2 regions of the Variovorax sp. FW301-JW7 genome follow, and region 2 is predicted to be linked to the other one. Evidence: riboswitches for the same ligand, from Rfam matches in the RefSeq annotation. Region 2 holds a riboswitch; the other holds the start of a gene.

Region 1 (8,107 bases), on a different contig from region 2:
CTGGACGCGCTCGCCGCCGAAGGTGTCGAGATTCCTGTGTCATGCGCACAGGGCGTCTGCGGCACCTGCCTCACGCGCGTGCTCGCGGGCGAGGTGGCGCACCACGACCTCTACCTGACACCTGCCGAGCAGGCCGCCAACGACTGCTTTCTGCCCTGCTGCTCGCGGGCCATCTCACCGAGGCTGGTGCTCGACCTCTAGCAGTTCGTAGAGCACCATCCGCGTCTGCCGCCCGCGCAGCTCGACCTGCTCCTCGATGCGCCGCGTGGCCATCCGCCCGCCCAGCCCCTCGAAGGTTGTCTCGGACACCAGCGTGCGCGTCCCCAGCTGCTTGTTGATGCCCTCGATGCGGCTTGCTGCATTGATCACGTCGCCCAGCGCGGTGTACGACAGCCGGTCGCTCGAGCCGAGCACCCCGGCGATCACGACGCCGGTGTGGATGCCGATGCGCGTGCGGAACGGCTGCAGGCCTTCCGCCTGCCACCGGCGGTTGAGGTCGTTCATCTCGGCGTGCAGTTCGAGCGAGGCCACGCAGGCGCGATGCTCCGCATCGGGCAGGTCGGTGGGCGCGCCCCACAGCACCATGATGCCGTCGCCCATGAACTTGTCGATCACGCCGCCGTGGCGCGCGAACACGCGGGTGGCGAGGTTGAAGTAGTCGGTCAGCTGCCGCATGAGCACGTCGGCCGGCATCGATTCCGAGATGCTCGTGAAGCCTTCCACGTCGGTGAACATCGCGGTGATGCGGCGCGGCGAACCGTTGGGCTCGAGTGCATGCCCTTCGGCGACGAGCTGCTTGATCACGTCCACCGGCACGAACTTGCGAAAGGCCTGGAGGCTGCGCGCGGAATCTTCCAGCGCCTGGCTCAGGTGCTGGATCTCGAGCACGCGGCTGGGCTCGCGCGGCAGGTCGTCGAGTTCGAGCCGCCCGATGCGGCGTGCGATGCGCGAGAGGCCTTCGATCGGTGCGGTCACGAGTTTCGACAGCCGCAGCGAAATGACGAGCGCGATCGCGAGAAAGCCCAGCGCGAGCAGCAGCGACCACAGCACGTTGCGATGCAGCGCGCCCATCAGCGCCTCTTCGGGCTCCCAGCTGACCAGGTGCCAGTCGGTGGCCGCAATGCGCGAGGTCTGCACCTGGTAGTGCATGCCCTCGTGCACGAGCGGAAAGGCCATGTCTTCGGTCCAACCGCGGCTGCCGTTGGCCAGCATGTAGGCATGCAGCGCGCCGAGCACGCCATCGTCGGGGTCTTCGAGCTTGCGCACCGAATGCGGGTGGTCGCTGCGCGCGATCACGTGGTGGTCGGCGCTCAGCAGCGCACTGTGGCCGTGGCCCGTGCCGCCGAACAGGCGCACGAGGTTGGAGAGGTGCCCGAGCGACACGCTGGCGACCGCCACCAGCGTCTGCGTGGCGCCCTCCTCGTCCCGCCGCCGGCTCGGCCGCGCATGGCTCACGCCCAGCTCCTTCATCGAGGGCAGCACGAAGGGCGCGGTCCACACGGGGCGCTGCGCCTTCTCGGCCTGCGTGAACCAGTCCTGGTGCACCGGGTCGTCTTCGCTGCGGAAGGCTTCGATGCGCGTCGTCTCGTAGCGCCGCCGCGGGTCTTCGTCGCCGTCGCTGTCGGGCGGCGATTTGTACTCCCAGGTCTCGGTGGTGGTGCGCCCTTCGCGCAGCACCTGCCGCACCACCGACACGGGGTGGCGCATGGCCATCAGGAAGTGGCCGTCGTCGCTGCCCACGCCGATGCTGTCAAGCTCCGGCGTCTGCTCCAGCGCGGCCCAGAGCAGCTCGGCGGTCTGCTCGCCGTCGTGGCCCGCGGGGTGCAGGTCGGGGGTGTGGGCGATGGCGCGCACCAGCCCTTCGGTCTTGGCGAGGAAGGCGAGGACGTTGTCTTCGACCCGGTCGTGGTTGACCTTGTGCGCCGACTCGCCGACCTTCGACACCAGCTGCTCCGCGCCCCAATAGCCGAAGGCCACCAGCAGCAGCGACTGCAGCAGCGCGACCGCGCAGATGATCGTGCCGACGTCGACGCGGAAGCGCCTCAGCCGCGCGTGGGGTGCGGGCGATGAGGCCGGTGGTTCCGGGTGCTTGCGGTCGTCTGTCATGTGCGGGGAGCCTCCAGGGCATTCGAAGGCGCCCTCGTGGCGGCGATTCTCACCCGGGCCGAAGGCCCGCGGACCTGCGCATCACGCGTCGGCCGACATCTGGGCGACGACCGGCCCGCTTGCCGCTACGCCGCGGTCTTGGAGAAGTCCGGGGCCCGCTTCTCGGCGAACGCCGTGAAGGCTTCGCGTGCTTCGGGACTCTGGAGGCGCTCCACGAACTGTGCGCCTTCGAGGTCCATCTGGGCTGCAACGGCGGCGCCTTGCTTCATCAGGCCCTTCGTCAGCTTCAACGAGCCCGCGGCACGGCTGGCGAGCAGCTCGGCAACCTTTTGCGCCTCGCCGTGCAGGTCCGACACGGGCACGACCCGGTTCGCGATGCCCCAGGCCAGGGCCTGCGCAGCGGACACCGGCAGGCCCAGCGCGAACATCTCGTAGGCACGAACGTGGCCGATGCGGGCAGGCAGCAGCAGGCTCGACGCCGCTTCGGGCACCAGCGCCAGGTTGACGAACGGCGTGGACAGCAGCGCATCCTCAGCCAGCACCACGAAGTCGCAGTGCAACAGCAAGGTGGTCCCCACGCCGACTGCGCGTCCGTTGACCGCCGCGATCACCGGGCGCGTCGAACTCGCCAATGCACGCAGGAAACGGGCGACATGGCGCTCTTCGTTGCCAGCCTTCCCGGCAGCCACGGCAGCAAATTCGCCCAGGTCGTTGCCCGAGGTGAACATGCCACCTTCGCCTCGCAACACGATGGCCCGGACGGACGGGTCGCTCTCGGCGCCTGCGATGGCATCGGCCAGACGGCCATACATCGCATTGGTCAGTGCGTTCATCTTCTCCGGCCTGGCCAGCGTGAGGGTCAGGACACCCTGGGTGGATTCGACGGTCACGTGTTCGGTCATGGGTTCTCCTGGTTGCCCGCTCGCACCGTGCGAGAGGGATGGCATTTAATTCGCATGCGAAGTATATGCTTCGTGTGCGAAATAAATACAGATAAGATGTAACCTGCCGCGCCTTCGCCCAGGCCACAGGAATCCGATGAAAGCTCAAAAAAAATACAGGCTGGTGTTTCTTCTGAACGTCGCCCAGCGGGCGGTGCAGCGATGGAAAGAAACCCGCGGCGATGCCCTGCCCGCACTGTCGGCAGCCCAGGCCGGCACGATGTTTTTCCTGTCGGCCAACGATGGCGCCCTGACAGGAGAAGTCGCGCAGGCACTGAACATCGGCGCACCAGCCATGTCCGGCCTTGCTGCCCGCCTCGAAAAAGCCGGCTACCTGACCCGCGCGCAAGACCCGAACGACGGGCGCGCATTCCGCCTCTACCAGACCGAGGAAGGACGGCTGGCCGGACAGCGTGCAAAGGCCGGGCTCGGCGCGTTGAACGCACGGCTGACCCAGGGCTTCAGCGACGAAGAGATGGCAATCGTCGGCCGGTGGCTCGAATCGGTGGTCGAGAATTTTTCCGCCGGGGGCGCGGGAAAGCACGAGGAATAGGCTCTCGGTCCCGGCACGCCATCGGTGCGGCGGGTGCAAGGCCCGCCGTGGCTGGATTCTTCCGTGCGCAGGAACTTTTCGGTGCGTCTGCGACACACGCGCCTAAAATGACATTTCGCTAGGGGTGCTGCGCCGGTTTCGACCGGGGTGGCTGAGAAAGTCCCTTTGAACCTGACTGAGGTAATCCTCGCGCAGGGAAGCTGGTCCGGTGGCCTGTCGCGTTGTCTCGCGCGACGGCCACGCCACTGGAGCCTCGCCCACCTGCCAAACCTTTTGCACTGGAGCAAACGGATGGCACACAACGACAACGACAGTTCCGCTTCGTCCGGCAACGAAGCGCTCACGCCCCTGCCCGCCTCCCGACGCGTCTTCGGCTGGCACGACCACGCCTCGCTGTGGTTCAGCCTCGGCGTCGGGCTGCTGGTGATGCAGATCGGTGCCTACCTGGTGCCGGCCGTGGGCACGCGCGACGCGGCGCTGGCGATCGTGCTGGGCTCGCTGCTCGGCGCCGGGCTGCTGGCCTGGACCGCGCGGCTGGGCTGCGAAACCGGGCTGGCCAGCGCCGGACTGATGCACGCCACCTACGGCAGCGCCTTCGCGCGGCTGCCGGTGCTGCTCAACATCGTGCAGCTGGTGGGCTGGACCACCTTCGAGCTCGTGATCATGCGAGAAGGCACGCAGGCCATCGGGCAACAGGCCTTCGGCCCCGCGCTGGGCACGGCCTGGGGCGGCGTGCTGACCACGCTGCTGTGGGGTGCGGTGCTGCTGGCGCTGCTGGCCGGTTCGATGGTGAAGCTGGTGCGCCGCTTCGTGAGCCGTTTCGGCCTGCCGCTGGTGGTGCTGTCGCTGCTGTGGCTCAGCTGGCAGTTCGCGACGCGGCTGCACGCCAAGGGCCTGGACGCCTTCTGGGCGCGGCCGGGCGACGGCAGCATGGGCATGTTCAGCGCGCTCGACCTGGTCATTGCGATGCCGGTGTCGTGGCTGCCTCTGGTGGCCGACTACGCGCGCCACGGCAAGCGCAGCGCCGGGGGCGGCCTGGGCAGCGCGTTCAGCGGCACCTGGATCGGCTACGCGCTCGCCAACATCTGGTGCTACGCGCTCGGCGTGATGGTGGTGAGCGTGGCCGAGCCGGGCACCAGCCTCGTCATGGCGCTGCTGCTGGCGCAGGGCGGGCTGGTGGCGCTGGGCCTGATCCTCATCGACGAACTCGACAACGCCTATGGCGACGTGTACTCGGGCTCGGTGTCCACGCACAGCCTGCTGCCGCGCTGGAGCGTGAAGCGCTGGGGCCTGCTGCTGGCGGTGCTGTGCATCGGGCTGGCGCTGGTGCTGCCGATGCACACGCTCGAGCCCTTCCTGCTGCTGCTGAGCTCGGTGTTCGTGCCGCTGTACGGCGTGATCCTGGGGCGGCTGGGCAGCGGAAGTGCCGTGTCGGCGAACAGCACGCGCACCATCGACTGGGGCGCGGCGCTGATCTGGCTCGCGGGCATCGCGGCCTACCACGCGCTGGCCAAGTGGGCGCCGCAGTTCGGCTCGGCGTTGCCGACGCTGGCGGCGACCTTCGTGCTGGCCTGGCTCAGCCGGCCGACAGCGGCACGCGGTGGGTCGGCACTGGCGCAAAGCCGTGGTTGAGCGGACCGTGGCCCGCGCCGACCTGCACATCCGCGCCGGCGCGCATTGCGCCGAGGATGTACGCGCGTGCGCACTCGACCGCCTCGGGCAGCGCCAGGCCCAGTGCCAGGTGCGCGGCGATGGCCGACGAGAGCGTGCAACCGGTGCCGTGCAGGTTGCGGCTGGCGATGCGTTGCGACGCGAGTCGCTTGCGCGCGCCGCTGCGCTCCAGCAGCACATCGACCACTTCGTCGCCGGGCAGGTGGCCGCCCTTGAGCAGCACGGCCTTCGCGCCGAGCGCGAGCAATTCGTCGGCCGCGCCATCGAGCGCGTCGATGCCGCCGATGGCATGGCCGACCAGCAAGGCGGCTTCGTCGAGGTTGGGCGTGACCACCACGGCGCGCGGGAACAGCTCGCGCACCAGCACCTGCACGGTCTCGGCCGCGATCAGGCGGTCGCCGCTGGTGGCGATCATCACGGGGTCGAGCACCACGTTCTTCAGCTGGTAGCGGTCGATGGCCCAGGCCACCACCTCGACCACCTCGGGCGCGTGCAGCATGCCGAGCTTGACGGCGTCGACGCCGATGTCTTCCACCACGGCCTGAATCTGCGCCTTCAGGAAGTCGGGCGGCACGCCGTGGATGCCCGAGACGCCCACCGTGTTCTGCGCGGTGAGCGCGGTGATGGCCGTCATGCCGTAGCAGCCGAGGGCCGCGAAGGTCTTGAGGTCGGCCTGGATGCCGGCGCCGCCGCCGCTGTCGGAGCCGGCGATGGAAAGCACGCGTGCGTAGCGTTGGGTGGGTGCGGGGGTCATGTTGAAAATTATCGGCGAGTGCGCCGTGCCTCTTTCTCACTCCCCTTCCGGGGGAGGGTCGGGATGGGGGCACGCGGCGTGTCCATCGAGCGCTCTGCCCGCCCCCATCCCAGCCTTCCCCCAGCGGGGGAAGGAGCAAGACCATGAGCGTGCCATTTCAATCTGCGGCCATCCTTGGCGCAGGCCTCATGGGTCGCCTGATGGCGGTCACGCTCGCGCAGGCCGGCTGCAAGATCGACCTGTACGAAGCCGGCAGCCCCGATGCCGAGGGCGCAGCCGCCCGCGTGGCCGCGGCCATGCTCGCGCCGCTGGCCGAATCGGCCGTGGCGCCGGTGTCGGTCGTGCGCATGGGTCAGCACGCGCTGTCGCGCTGGCCCGAGCTGCTGGCGCCACTGGCGCAGCCGGTGTTCTTCCAGCGCGAAGGCACGCTGGTGCTGTGGCACCGCCAGGACGCCGCCGAGGCCACGCGACTCGCGGGCGTGCTGGCGCGCACCGGTGCGCAAGTGCCCGAGCTGGCGCCGATGCAGACGCTCGACACCCCCACCGCCATCGCCGCGCTGGAGCCCTCGCTGGGCACACGCTTCGCTCGCGGCCTGTACCTGCCGGGCGAAGGCCAGCTCGACAACCGCGCGCTGCTGGCGTCGCTGCGCGCCACGCTCGAAGCCGATGCGCGCGTGACGCTGCACTGGCAGTCGCCGCGTGCGCCCTCCGACTTTTCGCCTGGCACGGCGGGCCAGCCCGACTGGGTGATCGACTGTCGCGGCCTCGGCGCCAAGCCGCAATGGAACGCGCTGCGCGGCGTGCGCGGCGAGGTGATCCGCGTGCATGCGCCCGAGGTCACGCTGCAGCGGCCCACGCGCCTCGTGCATCCGCGTTACCCGCTGTACATCGCGCCCAAGCCCGACCACCTGTTCGTGATCGGCGCGACCGAGATCGAGTCCGACGACCTGTCGCCCGCCAGCGTGCGCTCCACGCTCGAGCTGCTGAGCGCGGCCTACGCGGTGCACAGCGGCTTTGCCGAGGCGCGCATCGTCGAGATCGCGACGCAATGCCGGCCCACGCTGCCCGACAACCTTCCCGCCATTCGCCAGCCGCAGCCGCGCGTGCTGCAGATCAACGGCCTGTACCGCCACGGCTTCATGATCGCGCCCGCCCTGCTCGATGCGGCGATGGAACTGCTTGCGCATGGCCGTTCCACGCTCGCACGCGGCTTCGGCATGGACGTGCCCGACGCATGACGAGAACAACGACGACCCCGATGAACATCCTGATCAACGACAAGCCCTGCACGCTGCCCGAGGGTGCGCTGCTCGCCGACGCGCTGGCCGTGCTGCAGGCCGTGCCGCCTTTCGCAGTGGCGGTGAACCGCGAGTTCGTGCCGCGCTCGGCCTACGCCACGCACCCGCTGCACGCCGACGACCGCGTCGAGGTGATCCGCCCGGTGACCGGCGGCTGAACGAACGCACCAGAGACAAGACGATGGAGACGACAACCATGACCAATCCCGATCCCCTGGTCCTCTACGGCCAGACCTTCCACAGCCGCCTGCTGCTGGGCACCGCGCGCTACCCCTCGCCCGACGTGCTCGAAGCGGCTGTGCAGCGCGCCCAACCCGCGATGCTGACCGCCTCGCTGCGCCGCCAGACCGCCAGCCAGGGCTCCGGCAACAGCGACCTCGGCAACGGCTTCTGGGAGCTGCTGCGCAAGCTGGCCGTGCCGGTGCTGCCCAACACCGCCGGCTGCCACAGCGTGCAGGAAGTGATCGCCACCGCGCAGATGGCGCGCGAGCTGTTCGACACGCCGTGGATCAAGCTCGAGCTCATCGGCGACGACTACACGCTGCAGCCCGACACGCTGAACCTCGTCGATGCGGCGTCGCAGCTGATCCGCGACGGCTTCCATGTGCTGCCGTACTGCACCGAAGACCTGGTGCTGTGCCAGCGCCTCGTCGATGTCGGCTGCCAGGCCGTGATGCCGTGGGCCGCGCCCATCGGCACCGGACGCGGGCCGGTCAACCCGTATGCGCTGCGGCTGCTGCGCGAGCGGCTGCAGGTGCCGATGCTGGTCGACGCAGGCCTCGGC
Region 2 (8,107 bases):
GGCGGCCGTAATGCGGGCACGGTTTGAGTGCACAACAGCAACCCGTTTTTTCCTGTCCAATGGGAAGCATGGCTTACTTCTTCGCTAACCAAGGTTCGTCCTTTGAATTCCTTCGAGATGAGGGGTACATGTTCACCACGTACCTTGATCGCGACGGCGCGCCAACACCGAATGTGCCGCCGCTGGAAAACATGGAGCCGGGTGACACGGTCATCATTAACCTTGACGGCCTCGTCGGCGTAGCCAAGGTCATCTCCAAGGTGCCTGACTTCCCGATGACAAAAGAATTCGCCTTCGCGACCAACAAGCTCGAAGGCAGGTTTCGAAGGCCCGAATCAGCGCAGTGGATGGCAGGCATGAAGGGGCTGCGTGTGAATGCCGCGTATGAGCCGCTCCCGTCCAAAATCAGGTACCAAGATTTCGTCCCGCAGATCCTAAAAGCACAAGCCGAATCCCCAAACTCGCGGCAACCATTCGACGTCAACGGCAACGCCAATCAAGGGACCTTCTACTGGCTCGACATGCCGCTGGCGCGTGTGCTTCTGGAGATTATTGGTCGGCCTCTGCCGACGATTCCTGGACCGCCGCCATTGCCTCCAGAGGCGCCTGGTCCTTACGTGGCGAAGTTCGCTTCGCGCGAGATTCGTCCGGAGCAGAGCGCTTTTCGCGATCTCATGTTGAAGATCTGGAAAAAATGCCCAGTGACGGGGATCCAGAACCCGGCTCTCCTTGATGCCGCGCACTTCGAGGATTGGCGCCAGCACAACGGCGAGAGCGCCGGGATGCTGCTCAATCCACTGATTCATCGTGCAGTGGATCGCGAGATCATGGAGATTCAGCTCGATCCGTCATGCAAAAAATGGCGTATTCGTGTGCTCGTGAAGGACGATCCGTACATCAACAAGTTTGATCGGATGGAGTTTCCAAATCCGCTGGCGTTGTAGGCGACTCGCTCGATAGCTGCCCCGCTTCCAATGACTGCTCCTGGCCGGTTGCAGGCAGACAAACCTATTGCGCGTGAACTCTAAATCCCAAGTAGAGAAAAAACGCCACAACCGCCCCGACGATGGCAAGCCCAATCGACCACGGAATGTCCATGTCACTGCGCTCGCGACGCGAGACGCCATCCATACGGGTCAGCATCGTGCGTCGCTGGTCTGGCGTGTTGATGAGGAACTTGACGACGCCTGCAATGCCGCAAAGGGCAACGGCGCCCCCGATGATCATCAATCCCCAAACTTCCATATTGAACGTGATGGGAAATGCACCATCGGCGCTTGCGACAAAGGGTTCGCGTCCCCGTCGCGTGACAACGATTTGTCCGGCGCGCCATGCGTTGAATCCGTGCAGAAAGGCGAAGACGCCCAAGGAGAGGGTCGCAGCGAGCAGGAAGAACAGCTTGAGGAATCGCAAAAGCATGCTTTGGTGTTCAGCTTGAAGGAACGAAACGCCAGACGACTGTAGCGACACAAGCCATTGGCGCAAGAGGCCCCGGCGCCTTTGGCCCCGGCAGGTCCTCGCAAAGCGGGCATGCCCGGAAGCCCCCCTTCAGCCCCCACCGCGCCAAGTGTTCCAATAGACCCCTTCATGAGCGCCACCGACCCCACTCCCGGCCCCTGCCCCTGCGGCCGTACCGACCGTCGCGACAAGCCCATCGGCTACGCCCTGTGCTGTGGGCGCTACCTCGACGATTTCGAGAACACGCCGGCGCCCGACGCCGAATCGCTGATGCGTTCGCGCTACTCGGCCTTCGTGCTGGCGCGAGCCGACTACCTGCTCGCCACCTGGCATGCGTCGAAGCGGCCAGCCTCGGTCGAGTTCGAGCCGGGCGTCAAATGGCTGGGGCTGGACATCCGATCGCGTTCGGTGCTCGACGCCGACCACGCCGAGGTCGAGTTCGTCGCCCGCCAGCGCGGCGCGACGGGCGTGGCGTTCCGCCTGCACGAGCGCAGCCGCTTCGTGCGCGAGAACGAGCGCTGGTTCTACGTCGACGGCGACCTGCACCAGCCCCCGGGTTGACGGCGGCGGGCTTCGGCCCGCACAATCGGCCCCGCTCCGGGGTGCACACACGTGGTGTGCTGAGATGGCAAAGCTGCCGACCCGCGAACTTGATCCGGGTCATACCGGCGTAAGAAGAGCTGCACTCCCTGACTTCGGTCCGTCACTCCCTTTTCTGGTGGCGGGCCTCCCGAGGTCCACTGAGCGATTGCGGAGCACCCTTTCTCTCAACAAGGAGTGCCTCCGATGAATGCCCCCGACAAGTTCACCTCGCTGCTGTCGCTGACGCGCGAACCCTTTCCTGCCTCGCACAAGTGCGTCATTCCGGGCAGCCGGCCCGACCTGTTCGTGCCCGTGCGCGACGTGGCGCTGACCAACGGCGAAACCGTCTCCCTGTACGACACCTCGGGCCCCTACACCGACCCGAAGGTCGAGATCGACGTGCGCCGCGGCCTGCCCGACGTGCGCAGCGCCTGGGTCATCGAGCGTGGCGACACCGAAAGCTACGAAGGCCGCACGCACCACGCGCTGGACGACGGCGCCAAGAACGAAGACCGCGACGCGCAGCGCCTGGCCGAACTGCGCGCCGGTGCCTCGGCACTGCAGCGCACGCCGCGCCGCGCCAAGTCGGGCGCCAACGTCACGCAGATGCACTACGCGCGCCGCGGCATCGTCACGCCCGAGATGGAGTACGTGGCGCTGCGCGAGAACGGCAAGCGCGAGTGGATGGCCGAGTACCTGGCCAACGAGGAGCGCGCCAAGCGCGTGGCGGGCAACCCGATGGGCGCGAGCATTCCGCGCATCATCACGCCCGAGTTCGTGCGCGACGAAGTGGCCCGTGGCCGCGCGATCATTCCCGCGAACATCAACCACCCCGAGGTCGAGCCGATGGCCATCGGGCGCAACTTCAAGGTGAAGATCAACGCCAACATCGGCAACTCGGCCGTCACCTCGAGCATCGAGGAAGAGGTCGAAAAGCTGGTGTGGGCCATCCGCTGGGGCGCCGACAACGTGATGGACCTGTCGACCGGCAAGAACATCCACACCACGCGCGACTGGATCGTGCGCAACTCGCCGGTGCCCATCGGCACGGTGCCGATCTACCAGGCGCTCGAAAAGGTGGGCGGCGTGGCCGAGGACCTCACCTGGGAAATCTACCGCGACACGCTCATCGAGCAGGCGGAGCAGGGCGTCGACTACTTCACCATCCACGCGGGCCTGCGCCTGCCGTTCATCCATCTCACGGCCGACCGCATGACGGGCATCGTGTCGCGCGGCGGCTCGATCATGGCCAAGTGGTGCATCGCGCACCACAAGGAGAGCTTCCTCTACACGCACTTCGAGGACATCTGCGACATCATGAAGGCCTACGACGTGAGCTTCTCGCTCGGCGACGGCCTGCGCCCCGGCTCGGGTGCCGACGCGAACGACGAGGCCCAGTTTGCCGAGCTGCGCACGCTGGGCGAACTCACGCAGATCGCCTGGAAGCACGACGTGCAGACCATGATCGAAGGCCCGGGCCACGTGCCGATGCACATGATCCAGGCCAACATGGACGAGCAGATCAAGCACTGCCACGAGGCGCCGTTCTACACGCTCGGCCCGCTGACCATCGACATCGCACCGGGCTACGACCACATCTCCAGCGCCATCGGCGCCGCCATGATCGGCTGGGCCGGCACGGCGATGCTCTGCTACGTGACGCCCAAGGAGCACCTGGGCCTGCCCGACCGCGACGACGTGAAGCAGGGGATCATTGCCTACAAGATCGCCGCGCACGCGGCCGACGTGGCTAAGGGCCATCCGGGCGCGCGCTCGCGCGACGACGCGCTGAGCAAGGCACGCTTCGAGTTCCGCTGGCAAGACCAGTTCAACCTGGGCCTGGACCCCGACACGGCGCGCGAATTCCACGACGAGACGCTGCCGAAAGACTCGAGCAAGGTGGCGCACTTCTGTTCGATGTGCGGCCCCAAGTTCTGCTCGATGAAGATCACGCAGGAAGTGCGCGAGTACGCGGCCAAGAAGGGCGTGGCCGAGACGGCTGCCATGGCCGAGGGCATGGAAGAGAAGTCGAAAGAATTCATGGCCGGTGGCGGCGAGATCTACATCCCGATCCGCCCCGTGGCCTGAGATGACCCGATAGCTTGAGTCTCCCCGTGCGGAAAGGGGGCGTTGCTACCATGGGGCCAGACCCCTGAACTCCTGCCTCGCAATGACCCCTTTCCCCTTTTCCGCCGTTCTCTTCGATTGCGACGGCGTGCTCGTCGATTCCGAACCCATCACCAACCGCGTGCTCGCCGACATGCTCGGCGAGCTCGGCTGGCAGCTCACGGCCGAGGAATCGATGAACATCTTCACCGGCAAGGCCGTGAAGGACGAGACGGCGCTCATCGAGGCCAAGACGGGCTTCAAGATCACCGACGACTGGCTGCGCGGTTTCCGCGCCCGCCGCAACGAGGCGCTGGACCGCGACCTCGTCGCCATTCCCCATGCGCCCGCCGCCATCCGCGAGATCCATGCGCGGCTCAAGGGCCGCATCGCCTGTGCCTCGGGTGCCGACCGCCACAAGGTCGAGCTGCAGCTGGCCAAGGTCGGCCTGCTCGACTGCTTCGAGGGCCGCATCTTCAGCGGCCACGAGATGCCGCGCTCCAAGCCGCATCCCGACGTGTACCTGGCCGCGGCGGAAGCGCTCGGTGTCGACCCGAAGCGCTGCGCGGTGGTCGAAGACACGGTCACCGGCGCGATGGCCGGCGTGGCCGCGGGTGCCACGGTGTTCGGCTACAGCACGGGCGAGTCGGGCCACAGCGGCCCGGGCGCGCTGCGCGCCGCGGGCGCCGTGGCCGTGTTCAGCGACATGACCGGGCTGCCCGCATTGCTGGCTGGCTACGGCCTGCAGGCGGCCTGAGTTTCTGGTGCAATGACGCCCGTCAGCGTGTGGTGCGCCCGTCGCCTTCACGCGCTCCTTCCCACGAATTCGCAAGGACCCAGCCCATGACCTCCGAGTACCAGACCGAGCAACCCGACCGCAGCGAGATCGACGCGCTCCAGGGCCCGGCCGTGGTGGAGTTCGGCACCAACTGGTGCGGCATCTGCAAGGCCGCGCAGCCGAACATTGCCGAGGCCTTTGCCCGGTACCCGAACGTGCGCCGCATCAAGGTGGAAGACGGCAGCGGCCGCCCGCTGGGACGCTCGTTCAACGTGCGGCTGTGGCCCACGCTGGTGTTCATGCGCGACGGGCAACAGGTCGCGAAGCTGGTGCGGCCGGAAGACAGCCAGTCGATCGCCGATGCGCTGGCGTTGATCGATTCGCCGGCCTGAAGTCCGGCGTTCAGGGCGCGCGCCCTGAACAAGCGCCCTACAACCCCAGCTGCCGGAAATCCCGGGGCGCGTGCCCCGTCCACTGCAGGAACGCACGCGAAAAGCTCTTCTCGTTGCGAAAGCCCACCGCCAGCGCCACCTGCTTGATCGGCCGCGTGGTCCGGCGCAGTTGCTCCACCGCGAGCTCGTGCCTCACCTCGTTCTTCAGCACCTGCAGCGAGGTTCCCTCTTCATGCAGCTGCCGGTGCAGCGTGCGCCCCGACACATTCAGCAGCCCCGCCAACGCCTCCGCCGTGGTGGCCTCGCCGGCGCGCGCGCGCAGCAGTTCGCGCACGCGCTGGCCCAGCAGGCGGTCGCGGCGGTACTGCAGCACCGTGAGTGGCAGGGCGCGCTTGAGCATGGTGCGCAGCGCGCGCTCGTCGCGCAGCAGCGGCAGCGCGAGATAACGCTCGTCGAAGCTGATGCTGGCCTGCGGCGCGTCGAAGTGCACGTCGGGCGTGAACATCAGCGGGTAGGCGTCGCGGTGCGGCGGCGCCGCGAACGGAAAGGTGGCCTGGCGCAGCGAGATGCGCGAGTCGATGGCCCAGCACACGTACCCGTGCATGAAGCGCAGGCTGGTCACCAGGCAGAACTCGCGGAACGTGGGGTCGAGCGGGCGGTTCTCGGTGATGCGCAGCGTGGCCACGCCGCCGGTCACTTCCAGGGCGAGCGTGATGTCCTCGGTCAGCAGGCGGTGGTGGCGGCACCAGCGCTTGATGGCCACGCCCAGGTCGGGCGAGGTGAGCGAGGCGCGGCACAGCATGCCGTAGCTGCCCCAGGGCAGGCGGCGCGAGAACCAGCCCAGCGCCTCGTCGTCCAGCTCCTGCATCGCGTGGCCCGACAGCGCCTCGAACTGCGCGGCCGTCACCCGCGCGCCGGGGCGGGCCAGTTCGCGCGGCGCGATCTGTGCCGCCTGCAGGGCCTGCGCCGGGTCCTTGCCGTAGCGGGCATACCCTTGCACGATGGCTCGCACGAAGGCCATCGGCGTGACGGCGCGGGCGGGTCGCAGGAAGGCGGGGGACGACGTGGTGGAGGGCATCGGTCGTGGCGCAATTTGCAACCATTGTGGCGCCAATTGCGGCGCCACGAGGCGTAAGCTGCGTTTTTTCAAGCGCCATCCGCGCGGGCAGCCCTGCGCGCCGACCCCTTCAGAGGAGACAAGACTCATGCACGATTTCGGCCTCAACTTCGACCTGGGCGACGACATCGACGCGCTGCGCAGCGCGATCCAGGACTTCGCCGCCAACGAAATCGCGCCCCGCGCCGCCGAGATCGACCGCGACAACCTGTTCCCGCACGACCTGTGGCAAAAGCTCGGCGAGCTGGGCCTGCACGGCATGACGGTGAAGGAAGAGTTCGGCGGCACCGAGCTGGGCTACCTGGCCCACATCGTGGCCATGGAAGAAGTCTCGCGCGCCTCGGCCTCGGTGGGCCTGTCGTACGGTGCGCACTCCAACCTGTGCGTGAACCAGATCCACCGCAACGGCAGCGAAGCGCAGAAGAAGAAATACCTGCCCAAGCTGGTGAGCGGCGAGCACGTGGGCGCACTGGCCATGAGCGAGCCCAACGCCGGCTCCGACGTGGTGAGCATGAAGCTCAAGGCCGACAAGAAGGACGGCTACTACGTGCTCAACGGCGGCAAGATGTGGATCACCAACGGCGGCGACGCCGACACGCTGGTCATCTACGCCAAGACCGAACCCGAGATGGGCGCGCGCGGCATGACGGCCTTCATCGTCGAGAAGAACTTCAAGGGCTTCTCGGCCGGCACCAAGCTCGACAAGCTCGGCATGCGCGGCTCCAACACCTTCCCCCTGTTCTTCGACAACTGCGAAGTGCCCGAAGAGAACGTGCTCGGCGGCGAAGGCATGGGCGCCAAGGTGCTGATGAGCGGCCTGGACTACGAGCGCGCCGTGCTCTCGGGCGGCCCGCTGGGCATCATGGCCGCCTGCATGGACGCCGTGATTCCCTACATCCACGAGCGCCAGCAGTTCGGCCAGAGCATCGGCGAGTTCCAGCTGATGCAGGGCAAGATCGCCGACATGTACTCGACCTGGCAGGCCACCCGCGCCTACGTGTACGCCGTGGGCAAGGCCTGCGATCGCAACGACCATGCGCGCACCTTCCGCAAGGACGCGGCCGGCGCCATCCTGTACTCGGCCGAGAAGGCGACCTGGATGGCCGGCGAGGCGATCCAGACGCTGGGCGGCGTGGGCTACACCAAGGACTTCCCGGTCGAGCGGCTGTGGCGCGACGCGAAGCTGTACGAGATCGGCGCGGGCACGAGCGAAGTGCGGCGCATGCTCATCGGGCGCGAGCTGTTCAGCGAAACGGCGTAAGTTGTTTTTCTCCCTCCCCCGCCGGGGGAGGGCAGGGGTGGGGGCAAGCGGCGTTCGATGAAGCACTGCGCCAAGCAAGCGTCGCCTGCCCCCATCCCAACCTTCCCCCAGCGGGGGAAGGAGCCAGACAAGGAGACAAGGAAGGAAATGAACATGACCGCTTCGTTGACCGAGAGCTACGGCCAAGGCGCCACGGACGTCCCCCTCATCGAGCAAGCCATCGGCGACTTCTTCGACGACATGGTCGAGAAGCAGCCTGAACGCGAAGCCCTCGTCAGCCGCCACGAAGGCCAGCGCTTCACCTACCGCGAGCTGCAGACCGCGTCGAACAAGCTGGCCAGCGCGCTGCTGAACCTGGGGCTCGTGCCCGGCGACCGCGTGGGCATCTGGTCGCACAACAACGTGCCCTGGGT

The links. A riboswitch is a leader RNA that binds a small molecule or an ion and turns the genes downstream of it on or off. The one in region 2 is predicted to bind thiamine pyrophosphate.
Region 1: linked by a shared signal. The riboswitch ahead of AC3WQM_RS02805 (purine-cytosine permease family protein) and the one ahead of thiC (phosphomethylpyrimidine synthase ThiC) in region 2 are both predicted to bind thiamine pyrophosphate.

Annotation. Positions count from the first base shown of each region.
Region 1 is NZ_JBYTBC010000001.1:637,513-645,619, reverse strand. Features, by position in the region: gene AC3WQM_RS02825 (PDR/VanB family oxidoreductase) at 1-201, shown strand, start outside; gene AC3WQM_RS02820 (adenylate/guanylate cyclase domain-containing protein) at 175-735, opposite strand; gene AC3WQM_RS02815 (enoyl-CoA hydratase) at 2,232-3,008, opposite strand; gene AC3WQM_RS02810 (MarR family winged helix-turn-helix transcriptional regulator) at 3,145-3,600, shown strand; TPP riboswitch at 3,711-3,815, shown strand; gene AC3WQM_RS02805 (purine-cytosine permease family protein) at 3,892-5,232, shown strand; gene thiD (bifunctional hydroxymethylpyrimidine kinase/phosphomethylpyrimidine kinase) at 5,177-6,025, opposite strand; gene AC3WQM_RS02795 (FAD-dependent oxidoreductase) at 6,169-7,263, shown strand; gene thiS (sulfur carrier protein ThiS) at 7,284-7,481, shown strand; gene AC3WQM_RS02785 (thiazole synthase) at 7,520-8,107, shown strand, end outside.
Region 2 is NZ_JBYTBC010000005.1:12,871-20,977, forward strand. Features, by position in the region: gene AC3WQM_RS15205 (hypothetical protein) at 129-944, shown strand; gene AC3WQM_RS15210 (hypothetical protein) at 1,009-1,419, opposite strand; gene AC3WQM_RS15215 (YchJ family protein) at 1,588-2,019, shown strand; TPP riboswitch at 2,047-2,152, shown strand; gene thiC (phosphomethylpyrimidine synthase ThiC) at 2,245-4,128, shown strand; gene AC3WQM_RS15225 (HAD family hydrolase) at 4,211-4,903, shown strand; gene AC3WQM_RS15230 (thioredoxin family protein) at 4,990-5,316, shown strand; gene AC3WQM_RS15235 (AraC family transcriptional regulator) at 5,354-6,394, opposite strand; gene AC3WQM_RS15240 (isovaleryl-CoA dehydrogenase) at 6,522-7,694, shown strand; gene AC3WQM_RS15245 (AMP-binding protein) at 7,842-8,107, shown strand, end outside.